Regions from separate parts of the Streptomyces sp. NPDC101227 genome, predicted to be linked through region 4. Evidence: riboswitches for the same ligand, from Rfam matches in the RefSeq annotation. Region 4 holds a riboswitch; each other region holds the start of a gene.
What was found. A riboswitch is a leader RNA that binds a small molecule or an ion and turns the genes downstream of it on or off. The one in region 4 is predicted to bind cyclic di-AMP.

Region 1 (7,010 bases), on a different contig from region 4:
GGTCCACGACGGACCGGGACCTGATCGCCGACATCCCCACGCAGGCCGGCCCCACGCCCTACGAATCGGTGCAGTTCGAGGCCGAGATCCCGGCTCCCGCAGAGGCGCCCGACGACGCTCACCAGCCCGTTCCCGACGCCCCCGACGCCGCGTCCGTGGCCGAGGCGATGACCCAGGCCATGCCGGTCACCCCCGCGGCCCCCGCCGCGCGGCGGGTCGCCGGGCCGGCGCCGGGGAAGGCCGTGCGCGGCCGGGGCCGCCGCCGTACCGCCAAGCGCTCGGCGCTGCTGACCGTCGCCGTGCCCTCCGTCGCCGCCATGGGCGTGTGCGCGGCCGCGGCCGCGTCCGTCACCGGCTTCGTCGGGGACGACAAGAAGGACGACAAGCCCGCCCAGGCCGCGGGAGACCCCGGGTCGGTCAAGGCGTCCGCGGCCAACGCGAAGCTCGACACCCAGCTCGCCGGACTCAGCGCGGACGCCCGGGACTTCGGCGACCGCGCCAACCGCACCCAGGAGCGGATCGACCTCAAGGAACGCCAGGCCCTCGCCAAGCAGCGCGCGGAGGAGGAGGCGGCCCGCAAGGAGGCGCTGCGGCCCAAGTTCGTGCTGCCGGTCACCCAGCACGGACTGAGCGCGCTCTTCGGCCAGGCCGGCGTGAACTGGATGTCCGTACACACCGGGATCGACTTCCCGGTCAGCTACGGCACCCCCGTCATGGCCGCCACCGACGGCACCGTACGCACCCAGTGGAACTCCGCCTACGGCAACATGGCGATCGTGACGGCGCCCGACGGCACGGAGACCTGGTACTGCCACCTCAGCAGCACCAAGATCCGTTCCGGTTCGGTCAAGGCCGGGGAACAGATCGCGTATTCGGGCAACTCCGGCAACTCCACCGGCCCGCATCTGCACTTCGAGGTACGGCCCGGTGGCGACTCGGCGATAGACCCGATTCCGTGGCTGCACAGCCACGGCCTCAACCCGGATTAACCGGCGCCCACTTCGGCTGACGTACCGCAGGGGCCCCGCCGCGTACCGCTACGCCGAGGCCCCGCCGCGTACCGCTACAGCTTCTCCACCGGCGCGTACCGCAGCAGCAGCCGCTTCGGCTTCTCGCCGCCGAAGTCGATGGTCGCCTCGGCGTTGTCTCCGCTGCCCTTGACGCCGACGACCGTGCCCAGGCCGAAGCTGTCGTGCGTGACGCGGTCGCCGACGGCCAGCGAGGCCACCTGCCGGTCCGTGGCCCGGCGCGTGGCGAAGCCGCTCGGCCCCTTGGCGCGCGACGAGGACAGCGAGGACCCGATGCCCCCGCCGAAGCCTCCCCCGCCACCGCCACCGCGCGACGACAGCCCGCCCATCGAGGCGGACGGCGTGGCGGGACCCGTGCGCCGCCACTCGACATAGTCGTCCGGGATCTCCTCCAGGAAACGCGAGGGCGGGTTGTACGAGGGCTGGCCCCAGGCGCTGCGCATCGTGGAGCGGGTGACGTAGAGCCGCTCGCGGGCGCGCGTGATGCCCACATAGGCGAGCCGGCGCTCCTCTTCCAGCTCCTTGGTCTGGCCCAGGGAGCGCATATGCGGGAAGACGCCGTCTTCGAGGCCGGTGAGGAAGACGACCGGGAATTCCAGGCCCTTGGCGGTGTGCAGGGTCATCAGCGTGATGACGCCGCTGCCGTCCTCGTCCTCGTCGGGGATCTGGTCGGAGTCGGCGACCAGCGCGACCTGCTCCAGGAAGTCGGAGAGCGTGCCCGGGTTCTCCTCGCCGCGCTCCTGCTCGAACTCCAGGGCCACGGAGGCGAGTTCCTGGAGGTTTTCGATCCGGGTCTCGTCCTGGGGGTCGGTGGAGGACTGGAGCTCGGCGAGATAGCCCGTGCGCTCCAGGACGGCTTCCAGGACCGTGGCGGGCCCGGCGCCGGACTCCACGATCGTGCGCAGCTCCTCCATGAGGACGTTGAAGCGCTTGACGGCGTTGGCGGAGCGGGCGGCCATGCCGTACGCCTCGTCGACGCGGCGCAGCGCCTGCGGGAACGTGATCTTCTCGCGGGAGGAGAGGGCGTCGATCATGGCCTCGGCGCGCTCGCCGATGCCGCGCTTGGGGACGTTCAGGATCCGGCGCAGCGGGACGGTGTCCTCGGGGTTGGCGAGCACCCGCAGATAGGCGAGGACGTCGCGGACCTCCTTGCGCTCGTAGAAGCGCACGCCGCCGACGACCTTGTAGGGCAGCCCGACCCGGATGAAGATCTCTTCGAAGACGCGGGACTGGGCGTTGGTGCGGTAGAAGACGGCGACATCGCCGGACTTGGCGTCTCCGGCGTCCGTGAGCCGGTCGATCTCGTCGGCGACGAACTGCGCCTCGTCGTGCTCGGTGTCCGCGACATAGCCGGTGATCTTGGGGCCGGCGCCGGCGTCGGTCCAGAGGTTCTTGGGGCGGCGGTTCTCGTTGCGCTCGATGACGGCGTTGGCGGCGGACAGGATCGTCTGCGACGAGCGGTAGTTCTGCTCCAGCAGGATCGTGGTGGCGTCCGGGTAGTCCTCCTCGAACTGGAGGATGTTGCGGATCGTGGCGCCGCGGAACGCGTAGATCGACTGGTCGGCGTCACCGACGACGCACAGCTCGGCGGCGGGCATCTCGTCCGTGCCCGGGCCGACCAGCTCGCGGACGAGGGTGTACTGGGCGTGGTTGGTGTCCTGGTACTCGTCGACGAGGACATGGCGGAAGCGGCGGCGGTAGTGCTCGGCGACATCCGGGAAGGCCTGGAGCAGATTGACCGTCGTCATGATGATGTCGTCGAAGTCCAGGGCGTTGGCCTCGCGCAGCCGCGACTGGTACATCGCATAGGCCTCGGCCAGGGTCTTCTCGAAGCCGTCGGCGGCCGTCCCGGCGAAGGTCTCCTCGTCGATGAGCTCGTTCTTGAGGTTGGAGATCTTCGCGCTGAAGGACTTGGGCGGGAAGCGCTTGGGGTCCAGGTCGAGGTCGCGGCAGACCAGGGCCATCAGGCGCTTGGAGTCGGCGGCGTCGTAGATCGAGAAGGACGAGGTGAAGCCGAGCTTCTTGGACTCGCGGCGCAGGATGCGGACGCAGGCGCTGTGGAAGGTGGAGACCCACATGGCGTTGGCGCGGGGCCCGACGAGGTCCTCGACGCGCTCCTTCATCTCGCCCGCGGCCTTGTTCGTGAACGTGATCGCGAGGATCTGGCCGGGGTGGACATGGCGCTCGGCGAGCAGATGCGCGATGCGGTGGGTGAGCACCCGGGTCTTGCCGGAGCCGGCGCCGGCGACGATCAGCAGCGGGCTGCCGTGATGCGCCACGGCGGCCTTCTGCTCGTCGTTGAGCCCCTCGAGCAGCGCGGCGGGGTCGACGACGGGGCGGGCGGCGCCGTCGCGGTAGTACGCCTCCTGGGGCACCGGTGCGTCGAAATTCCCGTGGAACTTTCCGTCGAAGAGGTCAGCGGGAATCTCCTCCGGGGCCGGGCCGTGCTCGTCCTCGGGGGGCGGCGGGGGCTCGTCCTCGTGCTTGGGGCCGAGGTCCGCCAGGAAGCTGTCGTCAAAGAGGCTGCTCATCGCCCACCGAGTCTAGGCCGCCGCACTGACAGCCCGCCGCCACCTCTCCAGATCCGGCCCCCGGCCCGCGGCCCGCATCCCCGAGATCGCGTTAAGGTCACAAAAAGGTTTCGGGCATATCGAACATCAGCCTTCACAGGAGTCACACGAGTTGGCTACCGTGCCTGCTCGGGCAGCCCGTTTCCCCGCGGACGACAGCGTCTGCACGGGCCGCCTCCGCCGAGTCCGGCCCTGCCACCAGGCACCCGGAGCCGGGGACCCACCAGCACCACCGGGGTGAATCGGCCGGTGCGGCCGCCAGCAGCGGACGCATCGACCGTAGGGCAAGCCTTCCGTCATCGACACCGCCCGAACCCGACAGCTAACCCGGTAGGCGGTCCACGGAAGGAGTCGCCGGCCTTGGCGTCGCACCGCAAGCCGCGCACCCGCATACTCACCTCGCCCGGGAGCCGTCGTACGGCCGCCGGGCTCACCACTGCCGCCCTCGCCTCGGTCACCCTGCTCTCGCAGTCCGCCGACGCCGCCCCCAGGGCTCCCAAGCCCACCATCGAAGAGGTCAAGCAGAAGGTCGACGGGCTCTACCGTCAGGCCGAGGTGGCCACCCAGAAGTACAACGCCGCCAAGGAGGGCGCCGAGCACCAGCGCGCCACCGTCAACGGCCTGCTCGACGCCGCCGCCAAGCGCGCACAGAAGATGAACGAGTCCCGGCGCGAGCTGGGCACCTTCGCCTCCGCGCAGTACCGCACCGGCGGGATGAACCCCACGACGCAGCTGATGCTCGCCAAGGACCCGCAGGAATTCTTCGACCGTACGCACCTGATGGAGCGGCTCACCGGCCGGCAGAAGCAGGCGGTCACCGACTACCAGGAGCAGCAGGCGGCCGCCGCCCGGCAGCGGGCCAAGGCGACCTCCAGCCTGGAGCAGCTCCAGAGGACGCAGACCTCGCTGCAGGAGTCCAAGCGGTCCGTCCAGGAGAAGCTGGCCGAGGCGCGGCAGCTGCTGTCCCGGCTGACCGCGCAGGAGAAGGCGCGGCTGGCGGAGCTGGAGCGCCAGAAGGAGGCGGCCGCCAAGCGCCGGGCCGATGAGCTGGCGCGGCAGCAGGCCGAGAAGGCGCGCCAGCAGGCGGAGAAGGAGCGCCAGCAGCGCCAGAGCGGCGGCAGCACGACGGGCGGCGGCTCGACCGGTGGCGGCTCCACCAGCGGCGGGTCGACCAGCTCCACCCAGGTGGAGAAGGTGCTCGCCTTTGCCCGCGCCCAGATAGGCAAGCCGTACGTCTGGGGCGCGACCGGCCCGAGCTCCTACGACTGCTCGGGCCTGACCGCGGCGGCGTGGAAGGCGGCCGGGGTCGATCTGCCGCGTACGACGTGGGACCAGGTCAAGGTCGGCCAGCGGGTCGCGACCAGCGACCTCAAGCCCGGTGACCTGGTGTTCTTCTTCGACGACATCAGCCACGTAGGCATTTACATAGGCGACGGCAAGATGATCCACGCACCGCACCCGGGCGCCAACGTCCGGGTGGAGTCGATCTACTACGACCCGATCTACGGGAGCGTGCGGCCGGCCTGAGCGGCGGCTGAGCGGCTGGTTCGAACGACTTCGCCCCCTACGGGGCTCCCCTAAGGGGGCCGCAGGCCCCTACCGCACAACTGCCCCGGACCCACCCCCCACACGCCACCGCGCGGTCGTCCTCTCGAAGGGACGACCGCGCGGTGAGCCGTATGTAGCGGGTGCCCGGTCCGGGGGCCGGGGTGGACGCCGGAGCCGAGGTGCGGGCGTCGAAGCCGGGTTCCGGGCGGCCGGAGCCGAACTCCGCAGGGCCGGTCTCAGGTCCAGAGCACCGCGATGAAGATGTTGGCCATCGTGAGCCCGCCGACGGCACCGAAGAGCGGCTTGGCGATCTTCTCCTCGTCCCGCTTGACGTAGACCAGCGCCAGGATCACCACCAGGACGGCCATCTTGATGGCGATCTTGATGTTGTTGACCGGCTGGTCCTGGGCCTGGTTCAGCCCGACCAGCACGATGCCGGTGACCAGCATCGTCAGCGCGCCGTGCAGCATGGCCGGCACGAAGCGGGCGGCCCCCGCGCTCATCGCCTTCATCTGGGTGAGGAAGCCGCCCAGCAGGGAGGCGATGCCGATGATGTGCAGGCCGACGAAGATATTGATTACTACGTCCATAGTGCGGGATCGTATCCGCCGCATATCACGCGCCTTCCGGCAGGGCGCCGGTAATCGCCGCTTCGATCATGGCAGGCCGCGCACGGCCCCGTACGCGGCGGACACTCGCTCATCCGCCCGCCACTCGCGGTCGAAAGCCGTCAATTCCGGCCAACTGGGCGCTATGCCGTGACGTGCAGGTTTACCGTCCTCACTCCAGGCGGCCGACGAATGCGCGGCCCGTACGGAAGGAAGTGACGGCCACCGTGGCGTCGCACCGCAAGACCAAGCAGCACCCGCCGGCACCGCTGGGCGGCGCCCGCACCGCCCGCACCGCCCGCACCGCCCGTACGGCCCGCACCGCCCGTACGGCCGCCGCCCTGGCCCTTGCCGGTGCCGCGGGCGTCGCCGCCTTCGACGGCACCGGCCAGGCCGCTCCCCGCCCCACCCCCGCCCAGGTCAAGGGCCGGGTCGACGCGCTGTACCAGGAGGCAGAGGTGGCGACGCAGCACTACAACGGCGCCAAGGAACAGGCCGATGCCGCACGCGCGGAGCTGAGCCGGCTCCAGGACGAGGCCGCCCGCCGGACCCAGAAACTCAACGCCGCCAAGGCCCAGCTGGGCACGATGGCCGGAAACCAGTACCGCTCCGGCGGCGTGGACCCGACCGTACGGCTGATGATGTCCGCCGATCCGCAGCGCTATCTGGACGGCGCCACGATCCTGGAGCGCGCGGGCAGCCATCAGGCGAACGCGGTGGCCGGATATGCGCGCCGGCTCGGCAGCGTCCGTCAGATCCGCGACCGCGCCGAGGCCACCGCGGAGCGGCTGGAGCGCACCGAGGGCACGCTGCGGCGCCAACGCGTCACGATCGTACGGAAACTGGACTCCGCCGAGGCGCTGCTCAACCGGCTGACGGAGCAGCAGCGGCGGCGGATGACGCCCGAGGCCGACCCGTCCGGGGCCCCGGACGACGCCGGAGCGCAGGCGCCCAACTCCCGTGCCGCGCACGCCGTTTCGTTCGCCTACGCCGCGCTCGGCAAGCCGTACGTCTGGGGCGCGACCGGCCCCTCGGCGTTCGACTGCTCCGGCCTGACCCAGGCCGCCTGGAAGTCCGGCGGCGTCTCGCTGCCCCGCACGACCTACACCCAGATCGGCTCCGGGCCGCGCATCGACCGGTCCCAGCTCGCCCCGGGTGACCTGGTGTTCTTCTATTCCGGGATCAGCCATGTGGGCCTCTACATCGGCGACGGCAAGATGATCCACGCCCCGCATCCGGGGGCCCCGGTCCGCATC
Region 2 (7,010 bases), on a different contig from region 4:
GCAGCGACACTGCTGGCTTCATACGCGCGGGGACGCCAACCGCGATCCTTGAACTGTGGCCTGTCGGTCCAGTCCGCGACAAGCCCACGATGGAGTTCGGCCAGCAACGATTGGGCCCTGACTGCCAAGTGGGTACGGAGCCCCTGCCCAGTTGTGTTCAGCTGCTCCCTGAACACGGTGACTCCCTGTTGAAGCGTCAGCGCAACGGACTCCAGGTCTGCCGCAAAGATGTAGGCGAGGTACAGCCCATTCGTGCCGCGGCCCCCGGAAGCCGGATCAAACACCCGAATCCACGGGGTTGCCGCGGCCCCGCCCTGTCCACCGTGCCCCTCCGCCTTCATGCCGTAGGGCAGGGCGCCTGCCAGACGAGCGCCTGCATCCTTCAAAACGTCTTGGCCCGGGTTCCCGCTCGTAGTGGTGAGCGTGGTGTCGAACTTTTCCGCCACGTCGAGGAGGAGATCGCGTATACCCATGGCCAAAAAACTAACGAGACTCCACGGGTCACGGATGACGTTCACGCCAAGTCGATGGTTTCCAGCAGCATTCATGGACCAGCTGGGATGCGGTACGGGACCTCAGTAGCAACACCTTCCTCGAGTGTGCCTTCCGCCTAAGGGACCTGGGTCTTTTTGACGGCCACATTGTCCGCGACGTCGAGACCACCAGCCATCTAGATGGGCCGGCCGGACGGTCGACCGCCCCGCTCCCTCCGATCCACCGCGCGTAAAGTCAGGACGGCTTGTCCCTTGATGAGGAGGTTGTGGTGATGGCTGGAGTTCCGACCGCAATAGTGGCCGCAAGCGGCATCATCGGCGGCTATGGCGTGGCCCGCTGGACGAAGAAGCGGCCACTAGGCGGTGTGGTGCTGGCTGCGGCGGGGGCCGTGGCGGGCAGGGAGTGGCTGCGGAAGGCCGGTGGGCCCACGGCGGCGGGGCTCGGTGGGGCCTATGTGGCCGCCTTCGCCGGCTCCCACCCCCTCGCCAAGAAGATCGGGGCCTGGCCCGCGGTGTTTGCGGTGGCGGGTGGGGTTGCCGTGGCGTCGTGGGCGGTGGTGGATCGGCGGGGGTAGGTGGGTCGAGGCGGGTACGGGGCCGGCGGGGCCGAGGTGCCGCCGGCCCCGTCCGCGCGTCGAGGTCGAGGAGGTCGGGCCGTTACGCCGACGCCTCGTTGAGGAGGGTCAGTTCGGTCTCTGTGAGGGTCAGGTCGGTGACCGCCAGGAGGGCCGGGAGCTGAGCGACCGTGCGGGCGCTGGCGATCGGGGCGGCGACCGTGGGCCGTGCGGCGAGCCAGGCGAGGGCGACGGTGGCGACCTCGGCGTCGTGGGCGGCGGCGACGGTGTCGAGGGCCTGGAGGACGCGGGGGCCACGGTCGGTGGACAGGTACTGGGCGGCGCCTGTGGAGCGGGCGCTGTCCACGGTGGTGCCCGGGCGGTACTTGCCGGTCAGGAAGCCGGAGGCGAGGGCGTAGTACGGGACCGCGGCCACGCCGTGGCGGGCGGCCACGTCGGCGAGCTCGCCCTCGTAGGTGTCGCGGGAGACCAGGTTGTAGTGGGGCTGGAGGGCCACGTAACGGGCCACGCCCTCGCGGGCGGAGAAGGCCAGGGACTCCTCCAGGCGCTTCGCCGAGATGTTGGAGGCGGCGATCTCGCGGACCTTGCCGGCCCGGACGAGGTCGTCGAGGGCCGTGAGGAATTCCCCGACCTCGAGGGACTCGTCGTCGTAGTGGGTGTAGTAGAGGTCTATGTAGTCGGTGCGCAGGCGCGTGAGGGACGCGTCGACCGCGGTCTTGATGGTGGCGGCGGACAGGCCCTTGAGGTCGGGGCGGGCGCCCACCTTGGTGGCGATGACGACGTCGGAGCGGTTGCCGCGGGAGGCCAGCCAGTTGCCGATGACGGTCTCCGACTCACCGCCCTGGTTGCCGGGGACCCAGGCCGAGTAGACGTCGGCGGTGTCGATGAAGTTGCCCCCGCCGGCCACGTACGCGTCGAGTACGGCGAAGGATTCGGCCTCGTCCGCCGTCCAGCCGAAGACGTTGCCACCGAGGGAGAGGGGCGAGACGGAGAGCGAGCCGAGGGGGGTGCGTGTTGCGGTCATGCGTTGTTGCAGCGTTGGGGGGAGGGAAGTTATTCCCGGGAGCTGCTCCGGGATGTTGTTCCCGGGAGGTGCTCCGGCAGGTCGCTTCGGGAGGTTGTTCGCCTCCCCCCCCGTCACATCAGACGTTCAGCCCGTGGTCCCGCAGCCACGGCATCGGGTCGATCGGATCGCCGGCTCCCGGGCGGACCTCCAGGTGGAGGTGCGGGCCGGTGACGTTGCCGGTGGCGCCGACGCGGGCTATGACGTCGCCGGTGCTGACCTTGCCGGAGGTCTTCACCATGGACGACAGGTGGCAGAACCAGAGTTCGGTGCCGTCGTCGAGGGTGACGACGAGGCGGTAGCCGTACGAACCGGCCCAGCCCGCCTGCGTGATGGTGCCGGAGTGAACCGCCCTGACGGGAGTGCCGGTCGGTGCGGCGAAGTCCTGCCCGGTGTGGTCCGCCGCCCAGCGGTCGCCCGCCTGGCCGAAGCTGGCGGTGAGGGTGTAGGAGGCCACCGGGGTGATGAAGCTCTTGGCCAGTTCGGCGAGGCGCTCGGCCTCGGCCTTCTTGCGCGCCGCCTCCGCCGCCTGCCGCTTGGCCTCGAGCTCCGCCGCCCGCTTGGCGGCCGCGGCCTTCTCGGCGGCGGCGTGGTGCGCGGTGGCGTCCTTCTCGGCCCGGTCGACGGCGGCGGTTTCGGCGGCCTCGCGCTGCTCCTGCTCGGCGGCGCCCTGCTGCGCGTCGGCCTGCTGGAGGATGCGGTGGCGCAGCGCCTCGCCGGCGCCGGTGCCCTGGGCCGCCTCGTGCTGGGTGAGGCCCGCCTGGGAGAGGGGGCCGGCGGCGTGGGGGGACGAGGAGTCGGCGCCCGTACCGGAGCCCGACGGCCCGGAGTCGGATATGAGGCCGCCTATGCCGGGGAGGGACTCGGCGTCCGGCAGCTTCTCGGCGATGTCGTGGGCCATGCCGCCGATGTCGGGCATGGAGATCGGGACCGGCGGGCGGCCCTCGGCCGATGCCATGCCGCCCGCGCCGACCGCCGCGATGACGCCGACGCCCAGGACCGTACCGCTGCGTGCGAGTCCGCCGCCGCGCTGTTTGGCCACCCGGTGCTTGCCGCGGACGGACCGGACGGACTCCTCGGTGGGGTTCCACTCTTCCCACGGTCCGTCGCCGTCGCGCGCGCCGTCGCGCTCGCGGTCGCGGACGCCGCCCTGGTAGACGACTCCGGGGCCCTCGAAACGGCCTCCGTCGTCGAACGGACCCCGGTCATCGAGGTGGGCGGCGGACGGAACCTCGGGGGCAGGCCTGTTGGACGCCACTGGGGCGCACTCCTTTCCTTCCTTCACGCCTACCGGGTTAGCTGACGGGTTCGGAGCAGGAAGGTCTCCTACGGGCGCCTCTGGTGGGAGGCGTCCGATTCACCCCAAGGTGGTGGTTCCCCGGTTCCCTCGGTGCAGTTCATGCATGCCGTACAGATGGTGCGGATCGTGCGTATGGTGCAGATGACGCGGACAGCACGGGCGGCGCGGGGGCGCGGGTCGCATGGAACGAGCGGTCGTGCGGTGCGGTGCCGGTCGGCGATGTTCAGTGCCCACTGGCGCCCGTCCGTGCACATGCGCTCGATCCGTACGGGTGCTCCTGCGTGCCGTGATGACGTGCGACGTGCATGGCGTGCGCTTGCGGGATTCGGCGTAGGCGCGCGGCGCCGCCTCTGCGACGGCTGGGACGACCGCGCTCCGTTATCGGACAGTAATAGAGATCGCCGCCATTTTCCAAGCCTTCCGGGGAATCCGTATGCGCTCCGCATGAGCTTTGGCATGGACTTTTTCGCCCACGAGGGTCACAAAGGGGGCGAGTTGACCGGGCCCGGCTAAACGATCTTCCGGTGATTGTGCGTCAGTTGTTATGCGGAGGGGTGCCCGCTCATTACGCAGCGTGAGAGCAGTAACGTCGGATCATGGTCGTCAACGTGGTCAACGTCGTGAACAGCGCGCAGACAGTGGCGGATCGGTACCGGGAGTTCTCCTGGCAGCAGGCGCGGGGACGGTCCGACGCCCACGCGGAGTTGACCGCCCGGATCAGCCACGACGCCGAGTTCTGCGATCTGTTGTCGGGATCGCTGCCGGCCGGGAACAAACAGCGGCCCACCCTCCTCCTGGCCGCCGTCCGCTATCTCGACGGGCCGCACGCCGAGCTGGGACCGCGCGACGAGACGGCCTACGGACGCTGGCGCGAGTGGACCGTCCGGCACTGGGACGAGGTCCGTGCCGTCATCATGCGGCGCGCCGACCGGACCGGCGAACCGGCGCACTGCGCCACGCTGCTGCCGCTGCTCGCCCGCCTGCCGCAGCCGCTGGCGCTGCTGGAGGTCGGGGCGGCGGCGGGCCTGTGCCTGCAGCCCGATCGGTACCGCTACCGGTACGAGGGGGACGGCGCGGGCCCCGGAACGGAATTCGGGGCGCCCGGGAGCCCGGTGACCTTCGTGTGCCGTACGAGCACCGCAGGCCCCGGCCACGCCCCGGGCCCCGCCCCCGTCGCGCCGGCAGCCCTCACCCGCCTCCCCGACATCGTCTGGCGCGCCGGCATCGACCCCGACCCGCTCGACCCGGTCGCCGAACGCGACGACCTCCGCTGGCTCCAGGCCCTGCGCTGGCCCGCGGACGAGAGCCACGGCGCCCACGGCGCCTACAGCCCCCACAGCCAGGACCGTGCCGACCGGCTCGCGGCCGCCGTGGAAGCCGTACGCCCCGCGCCCCGCCCCCGGATCGTGCGCGGCGATCTCCTCGACGAGCTGCCCGCGCTGGCCGCCGAGGCCCCGTCCGAGGCGACGCTGGTCATCTTCCACACGGCCGTCCTGGGCACCCTCCCGCTCGCCCGCCGCGAGGAGTTCGCCGCTCTCGTACGGTCGCTGCTCGCCGAGCGGGACGGCCCCGGCCACTGGATCTCCCACGAGCACCACACCGTCCTCCCCTGGATCGCCGCCCCGGCCCAGCACGCCCCGCGCCCCGAGGACGCCCACCTGCTGACCCTCGCGCTGGACGAGCGCCCGGTCGCCCTCACCGGCCCGGACGGCGCGAGCCTGCGCCTGCTCACCGAGAACACACCCGCCGGATGAACCGCACCCGCCGGACGATCTAGCCACACCCGCCGGACGAGCTACTCCCCCAGCGGCCGCTGCACCGCCAGCAGCGCCATGTCGTCCGCCTGCGGCCCGCCCGTGTGCCGGGCGACGTCGTCGACCAGCACGTCCAGAAGGACATCCGGTCCCGGGAAGTGACGGCCGCGCAGCCGGTCCGGCGCGTCGTAGAAGCGGCCGGCCCGGTCCCTGGCCTCGGTCACCCCGTCCGTGAACAGCAGCAACAGCGAACCGGCCGGGAAGAACGTCTCGTCCACCCGGTCCGGCCACCCCGCGATCTCGCTCATCCCCAGCGGCAGCGCGGGCGAGGCGGGGCTCAGCTCGCACAGCCCGCCGTCGGGGGCGAGCAGCAGCGGGGCCGGATGACCACGGTTGAGGACGCGCAGTACGGAGTGCGTGCCGGACGGGATCTCCGCCAGGACGGCCGTGGTGAACCCCTCGACCTGGTCCAGCCCCGCGCGCCGCCCGCCCTCCCGTTGCAGCGCCCGCTCCAGCCGGCCCGCCACCGCCTCCAGGGTGGCCTCCTGTTCCGCCGCCTCCCGGAAGGCGCCGATGACGACCACCGCGGCCTCCACCGCCTCCAGCCCCTTGCCCCGGACATCGCCGACGATCAGCCGTACGCCGTGCGGCGTCTCCTGCACCGCGTAGAGGTCGCCGCCGATCCGGGCGTCGGCCTGCGCGGCCACATAGCGCGCCGCGACCGCGAGCCCGCCGATCCGGTCGGGCGGGGTGGGCAGCAGGGCGAGCTGGGCGGCCTCGGCGACATCGCGTACGGAGGCGAGCCGGGCGTCGCTGCGCCGGACGACCCGGTTGATGCCGAGCGCGAGAAAAGCGACGACGAAGACGGTCAGGGCCTCGGTGACCGACTCGGTGTTGTCCTTCGTGCTGTGGTACATGACGACCACGTACTCGCTCACGGCCGCGGCGATCACCGTGACGGCCGTGGCACGCAGGGAGAAGAGGGGCGCCGCGATCAAGGGAGCCGCGGAGAAGAACGGCGCGGCGGTGTACTGGGGCGGCGTGCTCATGTCGAACGCGAAGCCGCCGACGATCAGGACGGCGGGGAGCCAGCGGGCCAGGCGACGGCCGAGCGGGGTCATCCCGGCGCGGCGCGCCGCCCGCTCCTGTGCACCCGTACGGTTCCCGCCGCCTCCAAGCATCCGCACCGGCCTCTTCTCACCGCCAAGGCTGTCGACTCCCAAGGGTTTCGGGTGCGCGGCCGGTCAGCGAATTGTCCTGGGCCGTACGGGTCACGCGAGTCCGGGCACCGAAGCGGAAGGACCGGCCGCGGCTGCACGGGGCCGGTGGCGCGGATATGCGAAAGGCCCCGGCCGCTCTCGCGTACCGGGGCCAATCCACTGGTCACAGCCCCACAGGACGTCAGAACCAGCACTCAACCGGTGGGCCATCAGGGGCTCGAACCCTGAACCAATGGATTAAAAGTCCACTGCTCTGCCAATTGAGCTAATGGCCCGCACCGAGCAGCATAGCCCGAGGACGCGCCGCAGCCCGAAGGCATTACCCATTGGCCCCCTCGACGGGCCGCCCGGACTCCTCGACGGGGCCGGAGAAACCGGCGTCACCGCCGCCCGCGCGGCACCCAACGCGCAGGGCCCGTACGGCACTTGCGTGTCGTACGAGCCCTGCGGTGGATCAGCGGATCAGCGATCAGCCGTTGCGCTTCCAGCGCGGCTTGTCCTCGCGGCGGCCGAAGGAGCCGGTCGCGGTGCCGGAGCCACGGTGGCCGTGGGGGCGGTCGCCGCCACCGGAGCGGTAGCCGCCGCCGGAGGGACGGCCACCGGA
Region 3 (7,010 bases), on a different contig from region 4:
TTTTTACAGAGAAGCAGAAGGAGCAGTCATGCTGCGACCGACGGCCCGCTATGTCCTGCCGGAGTTCACCGAGCGCACCACCGACGGCGTGCGCACCCTGGACCCGTACTCCAAGCTGCTGAGCGAGCGCATCATCTTCCTGGGCACCACGGTCGACGACACCTCCGCCAACGACGTGATGGCGCAGCTCATCCACCTGGAACACGCCGCTCCGGACCAGGACATCTCGCTCTACATCAACTCCCCCGGCGGCTCCTTCACCGCGATGACCGCGATCTACGACACGATGCGGTTCGTCTCCTGCGACATCGCGACGGTGTGCCTGGGGCAGGCCGCCTCCGCGGCCGCGGTGCTGCTGGCCGCCGGCACGCCGGGCAAGCGGATGGCCCTGCCGAGCGCCCGCATCCTCATCCACCAGCCGTCACTGCCCGAGCCGATCGAGGGCCAGGCCTCCGATCTGCAGATCCAGGCGACGGAACTGCTGCGCACCCGCGACAAACTGGAGGAGCTGCTGGCCCTGCACACCGGACAGCCGCGCGAACTGATCGCCAGGGACATCGAGCGCGACAAGATCTTCGACGCCCACGGCGCCCAGGAGTACGGCCTGATCGACGGCCTCACCCGCGGCCGCAAGCAGCCGGCCGCCCAGCTCGGCGCGCGGTGAACTCAGGTGCTGCCACCGGAGCTGCCGCCGCTGCCCGCGCTGACCCGGGCCGAGGGTGAAGTGATCGACCGGTACTTGGAGGTACTGGACCTGTTGGGCCGGATCAATCCGGCGCGCGGAAACGGCACTTACAGCGGCCTGCGCGCGGCTCAGGCACTGGTCGGCAAGGCGGCCGGACTGCGCGACGCGCTGGCGCTGATGCATCAGCGCGGCGAGAGCGAGCTGCATTCCGGGACGCTGACGCGGGCGCTGCGGGTCCTGGACGGCGAACGCCGGGCCCGGCTGGTCGCGGTACCGCCGCAGCCCGAGCCGTGATCCGACACGCGCCCGGCCGAGGAGCCCGTACGGCGTAACAGACGCGCTCGTTACAGGGAGTCGACGATTTGCAGAGCGCACCCGGTTGTCACGCGGCAGTTGACGCGTCACCCCTGGTCCCGGGCTCACCCTCCGCCGACTCCACCTCGTGAAAACCGACATAAGTCACCATTCGGTGTAAATGTGACCAATGTCACGCAGCGCATTTCTTACCGGATTTCGGGCGGTGGCGGCGTGAAGATCCCTCCACGACAAGGCCCCGCCACCGCGACGGGGCGGTCCGGGCGGACGCCTAATCCTGCCGCCGTCCGGATGTCAGGTCGACGCGGTTGGATCGGCAGGAGCGGAGGACCCGAGCACGACGGGGCCCCGGCACTCGTGGCCGAGGGCTCCTTGGGGTGAAGCCGTACGCACGGCCGGGCACTCTTCGCCTGCCCGAACCCGACAGGTCCCCCTTCGCAGGCGGCTGACGAAGGGTTGCGCATGAGCATGCGTGGACATCTGCCGCATCTGCTGGCACGCGCCGGCACCGTTTCCGCCCTCACGATGGTCACGATCACGGGCACCACTGTGGCGCCAGGAGCGACCGCCGACGCCGAGGCGGCCGCCGTCTCCTCGAAGGCCCTGCGGATCGCCGCCTCGAAGCGGGGCTCCCCCTACCAGTGGGGCGCCCAAGGCCCACACCGCTTCGACTGTTCGGGGCTGACTAGGTACTCGTTCAAGCACGCGGGCAAGGCGCTGCCACGGACCGCGGCCGCGCAGTACAACGACACCAGCCATGTCACCCGAGCGGCGCGCAGAAGCGGCGATCTGGTCTTCTTCCATGGCGGCCGCGGCGTGTACCACGTCGGCATCTACGCGGGCAGCGGCCGGATCTGGCATGCGCCGAAGGAGGGAGCGGTGGTCCGGCTGGAGAGGATCTGGAGCTCCGCCGTCTGGTACGGGCGGGTGGGCTGACCTGCGGCGATCGGCAGGTCACGGTCAATTGTCAGTGGCCTTGGGTACGTTGGCGAAGTGACCGGCGAACTGAGCGAGCCATTGATGGCGGCGGCGTGCGGGAGCTTCCCGCCCGCCGCCGGTCCGGTAACCGCGCCGCCCGCGCCGGGGGCTCACGCCGGCCCCGGCGGCTCAGGTGAGGACCAGCTCGGCGAGCAGAATGCCGCCCAGGGCGGTCAGCAGCGCTCCCGTGGTGGCCTCCAGGGCGCGGGACACCCGCGGACGGCGCAGCCAGGCGCCGAGCCGGTCGACGAGCAGCGCCACGGCGGGAAACCACACCGCCGCCATGCCGACGACGATGGCCGCCAGCAGCAGGGTCCGGGGCAGCGCGGGCTGCCCCGCCGGGACGAACTGCGGCAGCAGGCTGAGGAAGAGAACGGGGGCCTTGGGGTTGAGCGCATTGGTGAAGAAGCCCTGGCGCAGATATGGCGCGGTGCCGGGGCCGGCCGTCGGGTGCGGACCGGGGGCCCCGCCCTGCGCGCCGGCCGCCTGCCGGTCGGCCGCAGGGCGGCGGGCGACCGCGATCAGTGCACGGGCGCCGAGATACAACAGATAGGCACCGCCCAGGAGTTGGACGGTCTCGAACAGCGCGGGCACGGCCACCAGCACCGCCGCCAGCCCGGCCACCGCCAGCGCGGTGTGCACGAGCAGTCCGCCCGCGACCCCGAAGGCGGTCGCCACCCCCGCCCGGCGCGAGGCGAGTGCGTTGCGCACCACGACCGCGAAGTCCGCGCCCGGCATGGCGACCATGCCCGCGGCGATGCCGGTGAAAGCCATCAGATGTCCGTCCATGACAGCAGCATCGCCCGTCGGAGCCTTTAATAGGTATTGGCAATCTCCTGGGTCAGCCTGAAGAGGTTCTTAAGGGAGGCGGGTCTCTGTGTACGACCCCACGCGGCTGGCCGCCCTGGTGGCCGTGGCGGAGGCCGGCTCGATCACCCGGGCCGCCGAGCGGCTCGGCTACACCGCGCCCGCGCTCTCCCAGCAGCTCACCAAGCTGGAGCGGGAGACGGGGACGGCGCTGCTGGTGCGCCACCACCGCGGCGCCCGGCTGACGGCGGCCGGTGAGCTGCTGCTCGTACGGGCCCGGCGGGTGCTGGACGAGCTGGACCTGGCGCGGCACGAGCTGTCCCGGCTGGCGGGGCTGTCGGGCGGCCGGCTGCGGGTGGGCACGTTCGAGACGGCCGGTACGCATCTGCTGCCGCCCGCGCTGAGCGCGTTCCGGCGGGCCCACCCGGATGTGGAGCTGAGCGTGACGGAGTTCGTACCACCTCAGGAGATGACGGCGGTGGCGCTCGGCGAGGTGGATCTGGCGCTGACGCATGAGTATGTGCCGGGCGAGGCGGTGCCGGTGCCGGACGGGGTGCGGCTGGCGCCGCTGCTGACCGAGGAGCTGGTGCTGGTCACGGCCCCCGGGCATGCGCTGTCGGCGGGCAGCGGGCGGCTGGCGCTGTCGGAGCTGGCCGGGCAGCCGCTGGTCAGCATGGCGCCGGCCAATCCCAACCGGCGCGCGGTGGAGGCGGCGCTGGCGGCCGCGGGGGCGAGCGTGGCCGTGCGCTGCGAGTCACCGGGCTACGGGGTGGTGTGTGCCCTGGTGAGCGCCGGCCTCGGGGTGGCGGTGGTGCCGCAGATGATGGCGACCGGTTCGGTGACCCCGCTGGGCATCCGCCCGCTGGATCCGCCCGAGCTGCACCGCACGATCTCCGTTGCCTACCGCGCGGGCGGCGGCACCCCGGCCGCGGACACCCTGCGGGCCCTGCTGCACGGCGCGTTCACCCGCAAGTCCGGGGCGCCATGACGGGTGACGCGCCCCTGCGGCGCGTCAGCGGACGCCGACCGTCCACGGCATCGCGATGCTGACGGTCTTCCCGCCGCACGCGGTGGGCACGACGCTCAGCCGGCCGCCGGATTCCGCCGCGAGCGAGCGGATGATGACCATGCCGCGTCCGTTGTCCTGCTGGACGGCGGCGGGCAGCCGCCGCGGCCGGCGCGGGTGGCTGTCGGTGACGCCGATCCGCAGCAGCTGCGCGCGGTCGAGGCGGAGGGCGACGGTGAAGGTCGGGGACTGGCCGAAGGTGTGCTGGACGGCGTTGGTGGCGAGCTCGGAGACGATCAGGCGGACGGCGTCGGCGTACTCCGTGTCGGCGGGCAGGCCCCATGCGGCGAGCACCTCGAGCACATGCCTGCGGGCGAGGGATACCGAGGCCGGGGCGCTCGGCAGGGTGAGTGAGGATTCCTGGTGGTCTGCCATCGTGACGCCGTCCCTTTCCCGCCGGGGCCGTGGCGGATGTCCGCCGGGGCCCCGGGCCGGTGCTGTGCGCGCCAGAGTGTCACCCTTGCCGACGGTGTTGCGGCCGATCCACCGAGATGTGCGGATATATGTCGCCCAATGCGGTGAACTCTGCGACACAAGACGGCATTTGGGCTGCCAGAGAGGCTCAGGTCGGCGGTGCGGTCGCGGTGATCACGGCCACCGCCGTGTCGACCTGCTCGCTCGTCAGGTCCGCCCGGGCGGTGAGCCGCAGCCGGGAGATCCCGTCCGGAACGGACGGTGGCCGGAAACAGCCGACCGCGAGTCCCGCCTCCCGGCAATCGGCCGCCCAGCGGACCGCCTTTTCCGGAGAGGGGGCCCGTACGGAAACCACGGCGGCATCCGGCCGTACGGCCACCAGACCGGCCGCGGTGAGCCGGGCGTGCAGCTCCCGGGCCACCCCGCGGACCCGGGTGGCGCGCTCCGGTTCGCGGTGCAGCAGCCGCAGCGCCGCGAGCGCGCCACCGGCCGCCGCCGGGGCCAGCCCGGTGTCGAAGATGAACGAGCGGGCGGTGTTGACCAGATGCTCGATGACCCGCGCCGGGCCGAGCACGGCGCCACCCTGGGAGCCGAGCGATTTGGAGAGCGTCACGGTGGTCACCACATCGGCGTCCCCGGCCAGTCCGGCGGCCGCCATCGCGCCGCGGCCCCCCTCGCCCAGGATGCCCAGGCCGTGCGCGTCATCGACGACGAGGGCCGCGCCGTGTGCCCGGCAGGCGGCGGTGAGGGCGGTCAGCGGCGCGGCGTCACCGTCGACCGAGAACACCGAGTCGGTGACGGCGAGCGCCCGGCCGTCGTGGCCGCCGAGCGCTTCGCGTACGGCCTCCGGGTCGGCGTGCGGGACGACCGCCGTACGGGCCCGCGAGAGGCGGCAGCCGTCGATCAGGGAGGCGTGGTTGCCCGCGTCCGAGACGACGAGGGTGCCCTGGGCGGTGAGTGCGGTGATGGCCGCGAGGTTGGCGGCGTAGCCGGAGGACAGGACGAGGGCCGCCTCGAAGCCGCAGAACGCGGCGAGTTCGGCCTCCAGCCGGGCGTGCAGTTCGGTGCTGCCGGTGACCAGCCGGGATCCGGTGGCGCCGGCGCCCCACTGGCGGGCGGCCCGGGCCGCGCCATCGGTGACCTCGGGGTGCCGGGCGAGTCCCAGGTAGTCGTTGCCGGCGAGGTCCAGCAGCGGGGAGTCGGCGGGCCGCGGGCGCAGCGTACGGACCAGCCCGGCCCGCCGGCGTTCGGCGCGCGCCTCGTCGATCCAGTCGAAGGCCGCGCCCCGCGTCCGCCGGGAGGGCTCGGCGGGCGTCGCGGGCGAGGCGTCGCGGAGCGGCGACGGGGCGGAGTCCTGAAGCATCGGCGTCCTTCGTCTGGCGGCCTCGTCCATCGGCCTCGATTGTGGGCTGTCGATAGACGTTAGCGGTCGTTCCGCACGGCCACGGTGTGGCGATACACACACCCCGAACACGCCGTGTTGTGGGAATCCTCCTTGGCCGGGGGCGGTGGCGTACGTCAGGATCAACGCCATGGACCTGTTGAACACGCTGGTGGACAAGGGACTGCGGCGCGAGTTGCCGACCCGCGAAGAGGCGCTCGCCGTGCTGGCGACGTCCGATGACGAACTGCTCGATGTCGTGGCCGCGGCCGGAAAGGTACGCCGCCAGTGGTTCGGGCGGCGGGTCAAGCTCAACTATCTCGTCAACCTCAAGTCCGGTCTGTGCCCTGAGGACTGCTCATACTGCTCCCAGCGGCTGGGGTCGAAGGCCGAGATCCTCAAGTACACCTGGCTCAAGCCCGATGACGCCTCCAAGGCGGCCGCCGCCGGGGTGGCCGGCGGCGCCAAGCGGGTCTGCCTGGTGGCCAGTGGCCGCGGGCCCACCGACAAGGACGTGGACCGCGTCTCGGACACCATCTCCGCCATCAAGGAGCAGAACGAGGGCGTCGAGGTGTGCGCCTGTCTCGGCCTGCTCTCCGACGGCCAGGCCGAACGTCTGCGCACGGCGGGCGCCGATGCGTACAACCACAACCTCAATACCTCAGAAGCCACTTACGGCGACATCTGCACCACACACGACTTCTCCGACCGGGTCTCCACGGTCCAGCAGGCCCAGGCGGCGGGCATGTCCGCCTGCTCGGGACTGATCGCCGGAATGGGCGAAAGCGACGCAGACCTGGTCGATGTGGTCTTCGCGCTGCGCGAGCTGGACCCGGACTCCGTCCCGGTGAACTTCCTGATCCCCTTCGAGGGCACCCCCCTCGCCAAGGAATGGAACCTCACGCCGCAGCGCGCGCTGCGCATCCTGGCAATGGTCCGGTTCGTCTGCCCGGACGTGGAGGTACGGCTCGCCGGTGGCCGCGAGGTGCATCTGCGCAGCATGCAGCCGCTCGCCCTGCACCTGGTCAACTCCATCTTCCTCGGCGACTACCTGACCAGCGAGGGCCAGGCCGGCAAGGACGACCTGGCGATGATCGCGGACGCCGGGTTCGAGGTCGAGGGCACGGACACCACGACGCTGCCGGAGCACCGTACGGACGCGGAGCAGGGCACGGACGCCGTACCCGAGCCGGCCGCCGAGGTCGCCGCCGCCACGGTCGCCGCGCCCCCCTCCGACGAGACCCGCCGGGACCTGGTCTCGGTGCGCCGCCGCGGCGCCGGTACCGACCTTCCGCCCAATGCCTGAGCCGGCCCTCACCCCTGGGGAACTCCTCTCACTCGACCGGCAGCACGTCTGGCATCCG
Region 4 (7,010 bases):
CTCTTCGACCGGACCAGCCGCAGCGTCCGGCTGACCGCCGCGGGCGAGGCGTTCGTGCCCGTCGCCCGGCAGGCGCTCCAGGCGGCCGAGCGGGCCCGCGCGGAGGTGGAGGCGGCGACCGGGGAGGTGCGCGGGCGGCTGGCGGTGGGCGCGATCTCGACCGTCGCGGCCGTCGACCTCGCGCAGGAGCTGGGCGCCTTCCGGGCCCGTTACCCCCAGGTGCGGATCAGCCTCCAGATGGAGATCAGCGACCGGCTCATCGAGAAGGTGCGGGAGGGGTCGCTGGACGTCGCCTTCGTCGGGCTGGTGCCCGGCACCCGTATCGCGGGCGTACGGGAGAAGGAGCTGGCCCGCGGCGAACTGGTCGCGGTGGTGCCGCCGGGGCATCCGCTGGCCGAGCAGGAGTGGACCACCTTGTCGCGGCTGGCGCGGGAGTCGTTCGTCGACTACGCGGCGGGGTCACAGGCCCGCCGCCAGCGCGAGGACGCGTTCCGGGCGGCGGGGCTGACGTCGGAGGTGGCGTTCGAGGTGACCACCGTCGAATTCCAGGCCAAGCTGGTGCGGGCGGGGCTGGGCGTCGGCATGGTTCCCGAGGCCATCGCCTCCGGGCTGCCGGGGCTGGCCGTGGTGCGCGTACGGCCGGCGCCGGAGCGTACCGAGCGGGTGGTGTGGAGCGGACTGGGGCCGTCGCCGGCGGCCGCGGCGTTCCTGGAGGGGCTGGGCGTGACGCCGGGGTGAACCGGGGGTCTACGGGACGGCATGCGCCGTATGGGGCACGGGTTACGGTCGGGATGTGCACGACACGCCAGACGCCCCCGCGCCCGTCACCCCCGCCACCGGCTGCCCCGTCGGCCGGCCCGAGCTGTTCACCTGGGAGTTCGCCGCCGACCCGTACCCCGCGTACGCCTGGCTGCGCGAGCATGCGCCGGTGCACCGGACCGCGCTCCCCAGTGGCGTCGAGGCCTGGCTGGTGACCCGTTACGGCGACGCGCGCCAGGCGCTGGCCGACGCCCGGCTCTCCAAGAACCCGGTCCACCACAGCGAGTCGGCACACGGCAAGGGCAAGGTCGGCATCCCCGGCGAGCGCAGCGCCAACCTCATGACGCATCTGCTCAACATCGACCCCCCGGATCACACCCGGCTGCGCCGTCTCGTCTCCAAGGCGTTCACCCCGCGCCGGGTCGCGGCCTTCGCCCCCCGCGTACAGGAGCTGACCGACCGCCTCATCGACGGGTTCGCGGAACGCGGGGAGGCGGATCTGATCCATGAATTCGCCTTCCCGCTCCCCATCTACGCGATCTGCGACCTGCTGGGCGTACCGCGCGAGGACCAGGACGACTTCCGCGACTGGGCGGGGATGATGATCCGGCACGGCGGGGGCCCGCGGGGCGGAGTCGCTCGTTCCGTGAAGAAGATGCGTGGCTATCTCGCCGAGCTGATCCATCGCAAGCGCGAGGTCCTCGGGGAGCGGCCGGACCCGGACGAGGACCTGATCTCCGCGCTGATCCGGGCCTCCGACCATGGCGAGCACCTCACCGAGAACGAGGTCGCCGCGATGGCGTTCATCCTGCTCTTCGCCGGCTTCGAGACGACCGTGAACCTCATCGGCAACGGCACCTACCAGCTGCTGCGCCACCCCGCCCAGCGCGAGCTGCTGCAGAAGTCGATCGCGGCCGGCGACACCGATCTGCTCGCCACCGGCATCGAGGAACTGCTGCGGTACGACGGCCCCGTGGAGCTGGCGACCTGGCGGTTCGCCACCGAGGAGCTGACGCTGGGCGGGCAGCGGATCGCCGAGGGGGACCCCGTCCTGGTGGTGCTCGCCGCCGCCGACCGCGATCCCGCACGCTTCGCCGACCCGGACGTCCTCGACCTCACCCGGCGGGACAACCAGCACCTCGGCTACGGGCACGGCATCCACTACTGCCTGGGCGCGCCGCTCGCCCGGCTGGAGGGGCAGGCCGCCCTCGCCACGCTGCTGACCCGCCTCCCGGACATCCGGCTTGCCGCGGAACCTGACGATTTGCGCTGGCGCGGCGGGCTCATCATGCGCGGACTGCGGTCGCTGCCGGTGGAGTTCACGCCGGAGGTTTCCGCCGAGCGGCCGTGACCGGTGGCCCTGACCGACGGCCTGTCGACGGTCAGGGCCGGAGGTACCGAATCGGCGGCTCTGACCAGCTATGACCGCGAAGTGACGGAACGTCAGCCGCGTGACCTCTGCGTGATCTCGGCTACACCGACTTGTGACTACCCGTGACCCCGGCTACCTTTCGACCCACCGAATCGGCCACGGGTTCGACAGGCCGCACGGGTTCGACGGGTCGCATGGTTCGTCGCGTCCGTTCGCCTCACCGTGCCGGTTCGGCAGACAACTCCAGCACGTCTTCCGCCGCTCGAAAGGCAACCGCATGCGCTCCGGGAACGGCCGACACCGTCGCCCCCGTCAGGCACCGGCCATCTTTGTCACGGCGGGAGTGACCGGCGCCGGCCTCGCACTGCCGCTGTTCGCCGCGAGCGGTGCACACGCCGCCGACACCGCGACCTGGGACAAGGTCGCGCAGTGCGAGAGCGGCGGAATGTGGAGCGCGGCCTCCGGCAACGGCTTCTACGGCGGCCTCCAGCTGACCCAGGAGATGTGGGAGCAGTACGGCGGCACCTCGTACGCCTCGCGCCCGGACCTCGCCAGCCGCTCCGAGCAGATAGCCGTCGCCGAGTCCATCCTCGACGACCGCGGCCCGGACGCCTGGCCGAGCTGCGCGGTGAACGCCGGACTGACCAAGGACGGCCGGGCGCCGGAGGTCGACCCGGGCAGTACGAGCATCCCGCGGCCCGGCCCGTCGGACACCGGCCGCTCCGGCCCGTCGGACGATTCCTCCGATGGCCCCTATGGCGACCACTCCGGCGATCCCTCCGGCGATCCCTCCGACGACGCGTCGCCCACGCCGTCCCCGTCGACCCCCGACGCCTCGGACCCCGCGGACCCGTCCGCCCCCTCCCACGCGGGCGACGACGACAGCGACACGGACGACCAGGACGGCCCCGCCGGTCCGGAGGCTCCCGCCAAGGGCAAGCACCGCGGCGGCACCGACGAGGGCCCGGACGCCGAGCACGGCAAGGACGGCAAGAGCCACGGCGGCGACGGCAAGGGCGCGGGCGACGACGGCCGGCCCGCCGGCCGCCACGCCTCCCGCGGCGGCGAGGAGCGCCGTACGGACCCCGGCACGCGCCCCGGTGCGGACCCGTCCGCCCCCGCCGCCGACTACACCGTCCGCCCCGGTGACACCCTGTCAGGCATCGCCGAGACCCACGATCTGCCGGGCGGCTGGCCCGCGCTCTATGACCGCAACGAGAAGGTCGTCGGGGCCGACGCGGACCTGATCCACCCAGGTCAGCTGCTCGATCTCGGGCACGCGGCAGGGTAGTTACCGCCAGTTCGTCCCTTTTGGCGAAAGTGAGACAAGCGTCTCGTTCCGGGGTGCGGTGTCCGGCTCGTCGGCCGGAATCCGCACCCCGGCCCACCTGCGGAAATATGAGCCTCCGATGATCAAAAACGGTCAACTTGGTTCAGATAGTGGGGTTTGAACACCAAGCGGATTACTGATTACGGTCGGGACCGCTCGCCAAAGCGGGCCCTTCGATCACACGCCGAATCCTGCCGGTGATCGCAGGCACTCGACGCGCAAGCGCCGAAGGCAGGAGCGGGGGACCCAAGGTAAGTGCCGGCCCCACCCGTGAAAGCGGGTCAACCGGCTTGGGGTGAAGCCGCGTGTGCTGCACACGCGGCCGGGTACTCACACGACCCGAACCCGACAGCTCACCTCGTAGGCATCGGTGAGGAAACGAACGAACCATGCTGAACAAGGGCAAGCACCGTCGTCCGTCCAAGGCCGTCCGCATCGCCACCCTCGCCGGTGTCGCCGGTGCCGCCGTCGCCGTCCCGATGATGGGCGCCACCTCCGCCTCGGCCGCCTCCGTCGCCACCTGGGACAAGGTCGCCCAGTGCGAGTCCGGCGGCAACTGGTCGATCAACACCGGCAACGGCTACTACGGCGGCCTCCAGTTCTCGAACTCCAGCTGGGCCGCCGCCGGTGGCACCCAGTACGCGGCCCGCGCCGACCTGGCCACCAAGGCCCAGCAGATCGCCGCCGCCGAGAAGCTCCTCGCCATCCAGGGCCCGGGCGCCTGGTCCTGCGCCGGCGCCGGCAACCTGACCGCCGGTGGCCCGTCCCCCGACCTCAACACCTCCACCAAGGCCGAGGTCAAGAAGGCCCAGCCCGCGCCGAAGCACACCCAGCCCGCCGCGCCGAAGCAGGAGAAGGTCCAGCCGGCTCCGAAGAAGGCGCACGGCCACGGCAACTACACCGTCAAGGCCGGTGACACCCTCGCCAAGATCGCCAAGGCGCACGGCACCACCTGGAAGACGGTCTACGCCCACAACAAGTCCGTCATCGGCGGCAACCCGAACCTGATCTTCCCGGGCCAGCAGCTCAGCATCTGAGCCGCCCCCACCGGGACTCCCGCGGGCCCGAGCGAGCGGCCCGCTGCCTCCCCGAGCCGGCCCCGCCCGGCGCGCTTCCCCCCGCGCGCCGCGGCGGGGCTTCTCCATACGCGACTGCCTACGGCGACCGCATACGCGACTCCGTAGGCCACCGCGTACGCCACACCGCGCGCCGCGCCGCGCTCCGGGCCACCGGAACCCGTCACCAGCGGCTTCCCGCGCTTTTTCCTGTGCAGCGAACAATGCTCCTAAACGCCCCGGGAAATGGGCATCTGGGCCTCTTTTCGTCCCACGGAGCGGGCCAACGGCGAGCGGACCTCCCCGGGCCCGTTAGGCTCGTGCTGCAGAACTCCAGACACCCACGAAGGAGACAACGTGCCGTCCATCGACGTCGTCGTAGCCCGCGAAATTCTCGACTCGCGAGGTAATCCCACGGTCGAGGTCGAGGTCGGCCTCGACGACGGCAGCACCGGCCGTGCCGCCGTGCCGTCCGGTGCCTCGACCGGCGCCTTCGAGGCCATCGAGCTCCGCGACGGCGACCCGAACCGTTACCTGGGCAAGGGCGTGGAGAAGGCCGTCCTGGCCGTCATCGAGCAGATCGGCCCGGAGCTCGTCGGCTACGACGCGACCGAGCAGCGGCTGATCGACCAGGCGATGTTCGACCTGGACGCCACCGACAACAAGGGCTCGCTCGGCGCCAACGCCATCCTCGGCGTCTCCCTCGCCGTCGCGCACGCCGCCTCCGAGGCCAGCGACCTGCCGCTGTTCCGCTACCTCGGCGGCCCGAACGCGCACGTCCTGCCCGTCCCGATGATGAACATCCTCAACGGTGGGTCGCACGCCGACTCCAACGTGGACATCCAGGAGTTCATGATCGCCCCGATCGGCGCGGAGTCCTTCTCCGAGGCGCTGCGCTGGGGCACCGAGGTCTACCACACCCTCAAGAAGGTCCTGAAGGCCAAGGGCCTGGCCACCGGCCTCGGCGACGAGGGCGGCTTCGCCCCGAACCTGGGCTCCAACCGCGAGGCCCTCGACCTCATCCTCGAGGCCATCAAGGAAGCCGGTTACGCCCCCGGCCAGGACATCGCGCTGGCGCTGGACGTCGCCGCCTCCGAGTTCTACAAGGACGGCAAGTACCAGTTCGAGGGCAAGGACCGCTCGGCCGCCGAGATGACCGAGTACTACGAGGAGCTGGTGGCGGCCTACCCGCTGGTCTCCATCGAGGACCCGCTGTTCGAGGACGACTGGGCCGGCTGGAACGTCATCACCGAGAAGCTGGGCGCCAAGGTCCAGCTCGTCGGCGACGACCTCTTCGTCACCAACCCCGAGCGCCTCGCCCGCGGCATCGAGGAGAACTCCGCCAACGCCCTCCTGGTCAAGGTCAACCAGATCGGCTCGCTGACCGAGACCCTGGACGCCGTCGAGCTGGCCCAGCGCAACGGCTTCAAGTGCATGATGTCGCACCGCTCCGGTGAGACCGAGGACGTCACCATCGCCGACCTCGCCGTCGCCACCAACTGCGGCCAGATCAAGACCGGCGCCCCGGCCCGTTCCGAGCGCGTCGCCAAGTACAACCAGCTGCTGCGCATCGAGGAGATCCTCGACGATGCGGCGGTGTACGCGGGCCGTTCGGCCTTCCCGCGCTTCGGTAAGTAGTTCCCCGAACCGCTGAGCACAGCGAGGGCCGACGGCACGGTCAGGCTCTGATGCGGTAATGCAGCCGCCTTCCTGCGTCCCCGGCAACGGTCCCGTACCGTTGCCGGGGACGTACGTGGTTAAGGCGTCCGGACGACGGAAGGGGAGGCGACGTGCCCGCGGACCGGTTCTCGACCGCGACCCGGCTCAAGGCGCTCGGCACTGCGCTTGTCGAGTCCGGGGCGGCCGCCCGCGTCTACCGCGCCCGCCCGCCGCGCCGCAACCGCCTCACCGGCCGCGCCGCGCTGCTGGCCCTGGTGATGTGCTCGCTGGTCGTCGCGCTCGCCTACCCGATACGGCAGTACGTCTCCCAGCGCTCGGACATCGCCGACCAGCGCCGTAAGGCCGACAACGCGGCCAGGACGCTGGACGGCCTCCGCGACCAGAAGGCCCGCTGGCAGGACCCGGCCTACGTCGAACAGCAGGCCCGCCGCCATCTGCACTTCGTCATGCCGGGCGAAACCGGCTACATCGTCCAGGACAGCTCCGGCACCGGCCCGGCCAAGAAGGCGCCCCGGGCGGCCCAGCGCCCCTGGTACGAGACCCTTTGGGCGGGCGTCGATGCCGCGGACAAGCCATAGCCGGTACGGTCACGGAGCCCTGGCCCACACGGCCGGGCGGCGGCAGCCCGTACTGTCATAAGAGGGGAGCCGACACCCCTCGCCGCCCACCTCCACCTCACCCCTCCCCACCGAAAGCGCACATGGACACCGCCCCGCCCCAGACCGAGCCCACCGAGCCCACCGCCGCGGACATCGCCGCCTTCAAGGAGCAGCTGGGCCGCCCGCCGCGCGGCCTGCGCACCATCGCGCACCGC

Region 1: linked by a shared signal. The riboswitch ahead of ACIRPT_RS16320 (NlpC/P60 family protein) and the one ahead of ACIRPT_RS09910 (transglycosylase family protein) in region 4 are both predicted to bind cyclic di-AMP.
Region 2: linked by a shared signal. The riboswitch ahead of ACIRPT_RS23250 (M23 family metallopeptidase) and the one ahead of ACIRPT_RS09910 (transglycosylase family protein) in region 4 are both predicted to bind cyclic di-AMP.
Region 3: linked by a shared signal. The riboswitch ahead of ACIRPT_RS03745 (C40 family peptidase) and the one ahead of ACIRPT_RS09910 (transglycosylase family protein) in region 4 are both predicted to bind cyclic di-AMP.

The regions. Positions count from the first base shown of each region.
Region 1 covers NZ_JBIWOD010000006.1:268,285-275,294, reverse strand. Annotated here, with positions in the region: gene ACIRPT_RS16330 (peptidoglycan DD-metalloendopeptidase family protein) at 1-989, shown strand, start outside; gene pcrA (DNA helicase PcrA) at 1,064-3,559, opposite strand; cyclic di-AMP (ydaO/yuaA leader) riboswitch at 3,767-3,951, shown strand; gene ACIRPT_RS16320 (NlpC/P60 family protein) at 3,959-5,125, shown strand; gene ACIRPT_RS16315 (hypothetical protein) at 5,383-5,736, opposite strand; gene ACIRPT_RS16310 (NlpC/P60 family protein) at 5,970-7,010, shown strand, end outside.
Region 2 covers NZ_JBIWOD010000009.1:327,754-334,763, reverse strand. Annotated here, with positions in the region: gene ACIRPT_RS23265 (MrcB family domain-containing protein) at 1-473, opposite strand, end outside; gene ACIRPT_RS23260 (hypothetical protein) at 767-1,069, shown strand; gene ACIRPT_RS23255 (aldo/keto reductase) at 1,152-2,093, opposite strand; gene ACIRPT_RS23250 (M23 family metallopeptidase) at 2,212-3,390, opposite strand; cyclic di-AMP (ydaO/yuaA leader) riboswitch at 3,402-3,535, opposite strand; gene ACIRPT_RS23245 (DUF2332 family protein) at 4,029-5,186, shown strand; gene ACIRPT_RS23240 (PP2C family protein-serine/threonine phosphatase) at 5,228-6,367, opposite strand; tRNA gene ACIRPT_RS23235 (tRNA-Lys) at 6,609-6,681, opposite strand; gene ACIRPT_RS23230 (DEAD/DEAH box helicase) at 6,876-7,010, opposite strand, start outside.
Region 3 covers NZ_JBIWOD010000001.1:808,020-815,029, reverse strand. Annotated here, with positions in the region: gene ACIRPT_RS03755 (ATP-dependent Clp protease proteolytic subunit) at 29-664, shown strand; gene ACIRPT_RS03750 (hypothetical protein) at 671-979, shown strand; cyclic di-AMP (ydaO/yuaA leader) riboswitch at 1,259-1,459, shown strand; gene ACIRPT_RS03745 (C40 family peptidase) at 1,463-1,936, shown strand; gene ACIRPT_RS03740 (LysE family translocator) at 2,108-2,767, opposite strand; gene ACIRPT_RS03735 (LysR family transcriptional regulator) at 2,856-3,773, shown strand; gene ACIRPT_RS03730 (ATP-binding protein) at 3,798-4,226, opposite strand; gene ACIRPT_RS03725 (8-amino-7-oxononanoate synthase) at 4,414-5,658, opposite strand; gene bioB (biotin synthase BioB) at 5,798-6,952, shown strand; gene ACIRPT_RS03715 (adenosylmethionine--8-amino-7-oxononanoate transaminase) at 6,945-7,010, shown strand, end outside.
Region 4 covers NZ_JBIWOD010000004.1:70,526-77,535, reverse strand. Annotated here, with positions in the region: gene ACIRPT_RS09925 (LysR family transcriptional regulator) at 1-738, shown strand, start outside; gene ACIRPT_RS09920 (cytochrome P450) at 794-2,110, shown strand; gene ACIRPT_RS09915 (transglycosylase family protein) at 2,475-3,422, shown strand; cyclic di-AMP (ydaO/yuaA leader) riboswitch at 3,634-3,843, shown strand; gene ACIRPT_RS09910 (transglycosylase family protein) at 3,851-4,498, shown strand; gene eno (phosphopyruvate hydratase) at 4,874-6,154, shown strand; gene ACIRPT_RS09900 (septum formation initiator family protein) at 6,307-6,774, shown strand; gene ACIRPT_RS09895 (DUF501 domain-containing protein) at 6,897-7,010, shown strand, end outside.